2 regions of the Burkholderia crassaminum genome follow, and region 2 is predicted to be linked to the other one. Evidence: riboswitches for the same ligand, from Rfam matches in the RefSeq annotation. Region 2 holds a riboswitch; the other holds the start of a gene.
The links. A riboswitch is a leader RNA that binds a small molecule or an ion and turns the genes downstream of it on or off. The one in region 2 is predicted to bind thiamine pyrophosphate.
Positions count from the first base shown of each region.

Region 1: it holds a riboswitch for thiamine pyrophosphate, as region 2 does, so the genes downstream of both, thiC (phosphomethylpyrimidine synthase ThiC) here and ACPTTF_RS01760 (FAD-dependent oxidoreductase) in region 2, are expected to answer to the same signal.

Region 1 covers NZ_OZ183799.1:1,339,293-1,342,694, reverse strand. The annotation lists gene ACPTTF_RS06185 (molybdopterin-dependent oxidoreductase) at 1-188, opposite strand, end outside; gene ACPTTF_RS06180 (cytochrome b/b6 domain-containing protein) at 218-850, opposite strand; gene ACPTTF_RS06175 (pentapeptide MXKDX repeat protein) at 942-1,217, opposite strand; TPP riboswitch at 1,486-1,602, shown strand; gene thiC (phosphomethylpyrimidine synthase ThiC) at 1,727-3,402, shown strand, end outside.
Region 2 covers NZ_OZ183799.1:389,485-392,886, forward strand. The annotation lists gene ACPTTF_RS01755 (ABC transporter ATP-binding protein/permease) at 1-873, opposite strand, end outside; TPP riboswitch at 1,143-1,266, shown strand; gene ACPTTF_RS01760 (FAD-dependent oxidoreductase) at 1,493-2,629, shown strand; gene thiS (sulfur carrier protein ThiS) at 2,662-2,859, shown strand; gene ACPTTF_RS01770 (thiazole synthase) at 2,898-3,402, shown strand, end outside.

The DNA of each region.
Region 1 (3,402 bases), 950 kb from region 2:
AACGTGTTGACCGACGCGTCGTCCTTCAACGTGCAGCCGGTCAGCATCGTCAGGCCGCCGAGCGTCAGCACGCGCCGGTTGAAAAGCCGCCTCGACGGCATCTCGAGCTCGCGGCGCACGTCGAGTTCGAGCGACTTCCGGTCGAGCGTCCAGCGCGAACCCTCGCGCTTGTATTCGGATTCCGACATGATGATTTCCTTCGCCCGCGGCTCGCGGGTCAGCGGCCGCGCAGCATCGCGAGCAGCGAGCGCGGCACCAGCAGCGCCATTGCGACGTGGACGACAAAGAATGCGACGAGCAGCGACATCGCCCAGAAGTGCACGACACGCGCGTTGTCGTAGCCGCCGAACAATTCGCGCAGCAGCGGGAATTGCACGGATTTCCAGATCGTGAGCCCCGACAGCACCAGCACGACGAGATCGATCATCGCGGTCAGGTACGCGGCACGCTGCACCGCGTTGTAGACGCTCAGGTCGTCGTGTGACAGCCGCCCGCCCAGCGCGGCACGGATGTCGCGCCATATCGATGCCGGCGTGACGGGCAGCATCTTGCGCGCGAGGCGCCCCGTCACGATCGACATCGTGAGGTAGAACAGCCCGTTTGCGACCAGCAGCCACATGGCCGCGAAATGCCATTGCAGCGCGCCGCCGAGCCAGCCGCCCAGCGTGATGCCGTGCGGAAACACGAACGGCGGATAGATCGGCGACGCGTCGTAGATGCGCCAGCCGGACAGCGCCATCAGGATCGCCGCAAGCGCGTTGAGCCAGTGGCTCGCGCGCACCCACAGCGGATGAATCGGGCGCGCGGGCGGCGTGGCGGCCGCGCGGCCGGTAGCGGGAACGGTTTGCATGATGAAGACTCCCGGAATGGGTCGACGAGACGCAATGCGGGCGGGCGGCCGTCGTGCGACGCACGCGCCGGCCGCGCCGCGTCTGCCTCCGTCAGTTCGACGGCGCCATCTTGTCGCCCGACGGCTTGCCCATCTCGTCGTGCGACATCGCGTCCTTCTTCATCGCGTCTTTCTTCATCGCATGCTTCTTCATGCCGTCCTTCTTCATCGCGTCGTGGCCCATCGCATCCTTGGCCATCGCGTCGTGGCCCATCGCGTCCTTCGACATCGACGAACCTGGCTGCGACATCGCATCGTTCTGCGCATACGCGCCCGTGGCGATCGTGGCGAAAGCGGCGACGCAAGCGGCAATCAGTACTTTTTTCATGACATCTCTCCAAAACATGGGTTTAAGGAGCCGAATAGACGGACGACGTCGCGGGAAATGACAGCCGCTGCGAAAATTTTTTTTAGGTTGCGCGAAAGCGCGTCATGTTGCGCCGCTTCGCCGCGGCCGGCCAAGCCGTGCGGCCATGCGGCGGCGACGCGCGCTGCCATTTCGACGGGCCATCGCACCGCCCGCCATGCTGCGGCCGCACCGGGATGGCCGATCCTCTCCCGGTTGAAACCGCCGCCAAGCCAGTGTATCGTGTGCGCTGCTAACGCGGGGGTCCTGCAATGCGTTCGGTCAAACAACCGGCATTGCGGGTGAGAAATACCCTTTGAACCTGATCTGGATAATGCCAGCGCAGGGAAGCGTACGGATTTCGCCGCCATCCTTCTGACGAAATCCGCCGCCTCACCAAGCCTCGTCTCCTGCTTAGCTCGAGCCCCACATACGTCAAGGGCTCCGGGCAAGCGCCGAAGCGCCTGTCCGGCGCTCACACAGGAGATTGCATGAACGCCAATCCGAAGTTTCTGTCCGCCGACGCTCATGTCGATGCCGCGGCCGTCGCCCCGCTGCCGAATTCCCGCAAGGTTTATGTAACCGGCTCCCAGCCCGACATCCGCGTGCCGATGCGTGAAATCACGCAGGCCGACACGCCGACCGGCTTCGGCGGCGAAAAGAACCCGCCGATCTACGTGTACGACACGTCGGGCCCCTACACCGATCCGGAAGCGAAGATCGACATCCGCGCGGGCCTGGCCGCACTGCGTCAGGGCTGGATCGAGGCACGCGGCGACACCGAAGTGCTCGGCGGCCTGTCGAGCCAGTACGGCCTCGAGCGCGCGGCCGACCCGGCCACCGCCGACCTGCGGTTCCCGGGCCTGCACCGCAACCCGCGCCGCGCACAAGCCGGCAAGAACGTCACGCAGATGCACTACGCGCGTCAGGGCATCATCACGCCGGAAATGGAATACATCGCGATCCGCGAGAACCAGCGCCGTGCCGAGTACCTCGAAAGCCTGAAGGCGAGCGGCCCGAACGGCGCGAAGCTCGCCGCGATGATGGGCCGCCAGCACCCGGGCCAGGCGTTCGGCGCAACGGCCTTCGGCGCGAACGCGCCGGCCGAGATCACGCCGGAATTCGTGCGCTCGGAAGTGGCGTGCGGCCGCGCGATCATCCCCGCGAACATCAACCACCCGGAATCCGAGCCGATGATCATCGGCCGCAACTTCCTCGTGAAGATCAACGCGAACATCGGCAACTCGGCCGTCACGTCGTCGATCGGCGAGGAAGTCGACAAGATGACGTGGGCGATCCGCTGGGGCGGCGACACGGTGATGGACCTGTCGACCGGCAAGCACATCCATGAAACGCGCGAGTGGATCATCCGCAACAGCCCGGTGCCGATCGGCACGGTGCCGATCTACCAGGCGCTGGAAAAGGTCAACGGCAAGGCCGAGGATCTCACCTGGGAAATCTTCCGCGACACGCTGATCGAGCAGGCCGAGCAAGGCGTCGACTACTTCACGATCCACGCGGGCGTGCGCCTGCAGTACGTGCCGCTCACCGCGAACCGGATGACGGGCATCGTGTCGCGCGGCGGCTCGATCATGGCGAAGTGGTGCCTCGCGCATCACAAGGAAAGCTTCCTGTACGAACACTTCGAAGAGATCTGCGAGATCATGAAGGCGTACGACGTGAGCTTCTCGCTCGGCGACGGCCTGCGCCCCGGCTCGATCTACGACGCGAACGACGAAGCGCAGCTCGGCGAACTGAAGACGCTCGGCGAACTCACGCAGATCGCATGGAAGCACGACGTGCAGGTGATGATCGAAGGCCCCGGCCACGTGCCGATGCAGCTGATCAAGGAGAACATGGATCTCCAGCTCGACTGGTGCAAGGAAGCGCCGTTCTACACGCTCGGGCCGCTCACCACCGACATCGCACCGGGCTACGACCACATCACGTCCGGCATCGGCGCCGCGATGATCGGCTGGTTCGGCACCGCGATGCTCTGCTACGTGACGCCGAAGGAACACCTCGGCCTGCCGAACAAGGACGACGTGAAGGAAGGCATCATCACGTACAAGCTCGCCGCGCACGCCGCCGATCTCGCGAAGGGCCACCCCGGCGCGCAGGTACGCGACAACGCACTGTCGAAGGCACGCTTCGAGTTCCGCTGGGA
Region 2 (3,402 bases):
CCCGTAGAAGCTCAGCACGAACGTGAGCCGCTTCGTGTACTTCATCACGCGCCACCAGTTGTCGCGGATGCGCATGAAGAGGGTTTGCGCGTTGCCGGTCTCGGTCTTCTCGCCTTCGTAGAACGCGATCTGCTCGGCGTTCTCGCGCACCCGGATCAGCCCGAAGCGGAAGTCGGCCTCGACGCGCTGCTGCTGGTAGTTGATCGACACGAGCGGATGGCCGACCTTCTGGATGATCAGCGAGCCGATCACCGCGTACAGCGCGGCTGCCCACACCATATAGCCGGGAATCGAGATCGGCGTCGCGCCGAGCGTGAACGTCAGTGCGCCGGCGAGCGACCACAGGATCGTGATGAACGACACGAGCGTGACGACCGTCGACAGCAGGTCGAGCGACAGCGCGAGCGTCGTGGTCGCGAACGACTGGAGGTCGTCGGTGATCCGCTGGTCGGGGTTGTCGGCGAGACGGTCACGCTCGATCCGGTAGAACGCGCGATCGCCGAGCCACTGGCCGAGAAAGCGGTCGGTGAGCCACTGGCGCCAGCGGAAACCGAGCATCTGCCGCAAGTAGCGGCCGTACACGGCGAGGATGATGAATGCGAACGCGAGCGCGGAGAACTGCATCAGCAGGTTCGGGAAGTCGTGGACGTCCTTCGACTGCAGCGCGTTGTAGAACTCGGCGTTCCACTTGTTCAGCCGGACGTTGATCCAGACCACACAGAGGTTGATCGCGATGATCGCGACCAGCAGACCCCACGCGAATTTCCATTCGGACGATACCCAGTAGGGCTTGATGAGGCTCCATGCGGATACCGGGCGCTCGTCCTGCGGCGCGTCGGAGGCGGAGCGGACGGGATCGATCGATTGGGTCATGTGCTTCCTGATGAGTAGCCGGCGCGCGGGCCGGGCGAAGCCGGGCGCGCGCCGCGATACGGCATGCCGGGACGCGGCGCCGACTGACGGCGGGCGTCCGGATGGTCGCCCGCGCGTCTTAAACGGCACTTAAGGCCGGCGGTGACGCGGCAACCGGCCGCTCGCGCGGCCGGCCTGCGGGCATTGTGCCAGAGCGGCGCGGCACGACGGCGAATTTGCCGCAAGGGGGACAGTTTGCGGCGCTTTCCGCTTTTATGGTCTAATGGCCGACGACGAAACAGGGGTGCTTTGTGGCGCGGCCGGCAGATGTTCCGGGCAGCGCGATGAGGCTGAGAAAGACCCTTCGCACCCGATCCGGGTAATACCGGCGAGGGAAGTTTCTGATCCCGCCGGGTCGCGCTGGCTGCCATCCCACATGGTCAGCGCCCAAGTCCCGCCCGGCCGGCCTTTGCTGCCGGTTTCGTCCTTTTGGGTACGCGCTTTTGCGCGTTACGGAAGGAATGATGACCGCACAATCTTCAGTCTTTTGCATGGTTCCCGGCCCGACGTCGCGTGCGTTCGCACGCGGCGGCGCGTTTGCGTCGACGCTCGTCGAGCGTGCCCGCGCGGAGGGTGCGCGATGAACGCCCGGGATACTCGACCCGATTTCGCAGTGCTCGGCGGCGGCCTCGTCGGCCGCCTGATCGCATGGCGGCTCGCGGGCGACGGGCATCGCGTCGCGCTTTACGAGCGCGGCGGCCCGGACGGCGAGCAGTCGGCCGCATGGATCGCGGCCGCGATGCTCGCGCCGCTCGCGGAAGCGGCGAGCGCCGAGCTGCTGATCACCGAGCTCGGCGCCGCGTCGCTCGCGCGCTGGCCGCAGTGGCTCGCGGAACTGCCCGAACCCGTCTTCTTCCAGCATCACGGCACGCTCGTCGTCTGGCATCACGCGGATCGCGCGGAGGCGCCGTTGTTCGAGCGGCGCGTGCGCGCGAACGCGCCGGCCGACCTGTTCGACAGCGGTTTCGTGACGCTCGCCGGCGCGCAGGTCGACGCGGCCGAGCCGGTGCTCGCGGGCCGCTTCGCGCGCGGCCTGCTGCTGCCGAACGAAGGCCAGCTCGACAATCGCCAGGCGCTGCGCGCGCTCGCGACCGGGCTCGCCGAGCGCGGCGTCGACCTGCACTGGCACGTCACGATCGACGATGCGAACCTGCCCGCCGCGCATTTCACGATTGATTGCCGCGGGCTCGGCGCGAAATCCGCGCTGCCCGCGTTGCGCGGCATCCGTGGCGAAGTCGCGCGCGTGCGCGCGCCCGGCATCGGGCTCACCCGGCCCGTGCGGCTGCTGCATCCGCGCTATCCGTTGTACATCGCGCCGAAGCAGGACGATCTCTATGTGATCGGCGCGACCGAGGTGGAAGGGGAGGACATGTCGCCCGTCAGCGTGCGCTCCGCGCTCGAACTGCTGAGCGCGGCGTTCTCCGTGCATCCGGCGTTCGGCGAGGCGCGCATCCTCGAGCTCAATGCGCAGTGCCGGCCGACGCTGCCCGATCATCGCCCGGCGGTGATCTGGGACGGCGCGTCGACGCTCGCCGTCAACGGCCTGTACCGGCACGGCTTCATGATCGCGCCGGAAGTCGCGCATGCGGCGGTCGCGCTCGCCGAAGCCGCGCTCGACGGCGCGTTCGGCGATGTCGACGCGTTCGCCGCGTGGCGCGACGCCGCACGCTGGCCGACGCTCCTTCATCACCGTAACGACGTGCGCCAGCCGGCCTGACGCGCACCGCCGACCGAATTCGACGAAGCCTCATGGATATCCAGATCAACCAACAGAACCTGACGTTGCCCGACGGCGCAACGGTGGCCGATGCGCTCGCCGCGTACGGCGCACGTCCGCCGTACGCGGTCGCGCTGAACGGCAACTTCGTCGCGCGCACGCAGCACGCGGCGCGCGCACTCGCGGCGGGCGACAAGCTCGACGTCGTGCACCCCGTCGCGGGCGGCTGAGCGCCGCCGGTTCGTCCCCGCTCTTTCAGGAAAACGACATGACGTCCCTCACCTCCGCCGACGCGTTGACGCTGTACGGCGAAACTTTCGCAAGCCGCGTGCTGATCGGCACGTCGCGCTATCCGTCGCTGCAGTCGCTTTCCGATTCGATCGCCGCGTCGCGCCCGGGGATGGTGACGGTCGCGCTGCGCCGCCAGATGACGGGCGGCACGGCCGAAGCCGGCTTCTTCGACCTGCTCAAGCGCCACGCGGTGCCGCTGCTGCCGAACACGGCCGGCTGCCAGACCGTTGCCGAAGCCGTGACGACCGCGCACATGGCGCGAGAGGTGTTCGGCACCGACTGGATCAAGCTCGAACTGATCGGCGACGACTACACGCTGCAGCCCGACCCGGTCGGCCTGATCGAAGCGGCCGCGCAACTGGTCAAGGACGGTTTCAAGGTGCTGCCGTACTGCACCGAGGATCTGGTGATCGGCCGGCGCCTGCTCGACGTCGGCTGCGAGGCGCTGATGCCGTGGGGCGCGCCGATCGGTACGGGCAAGG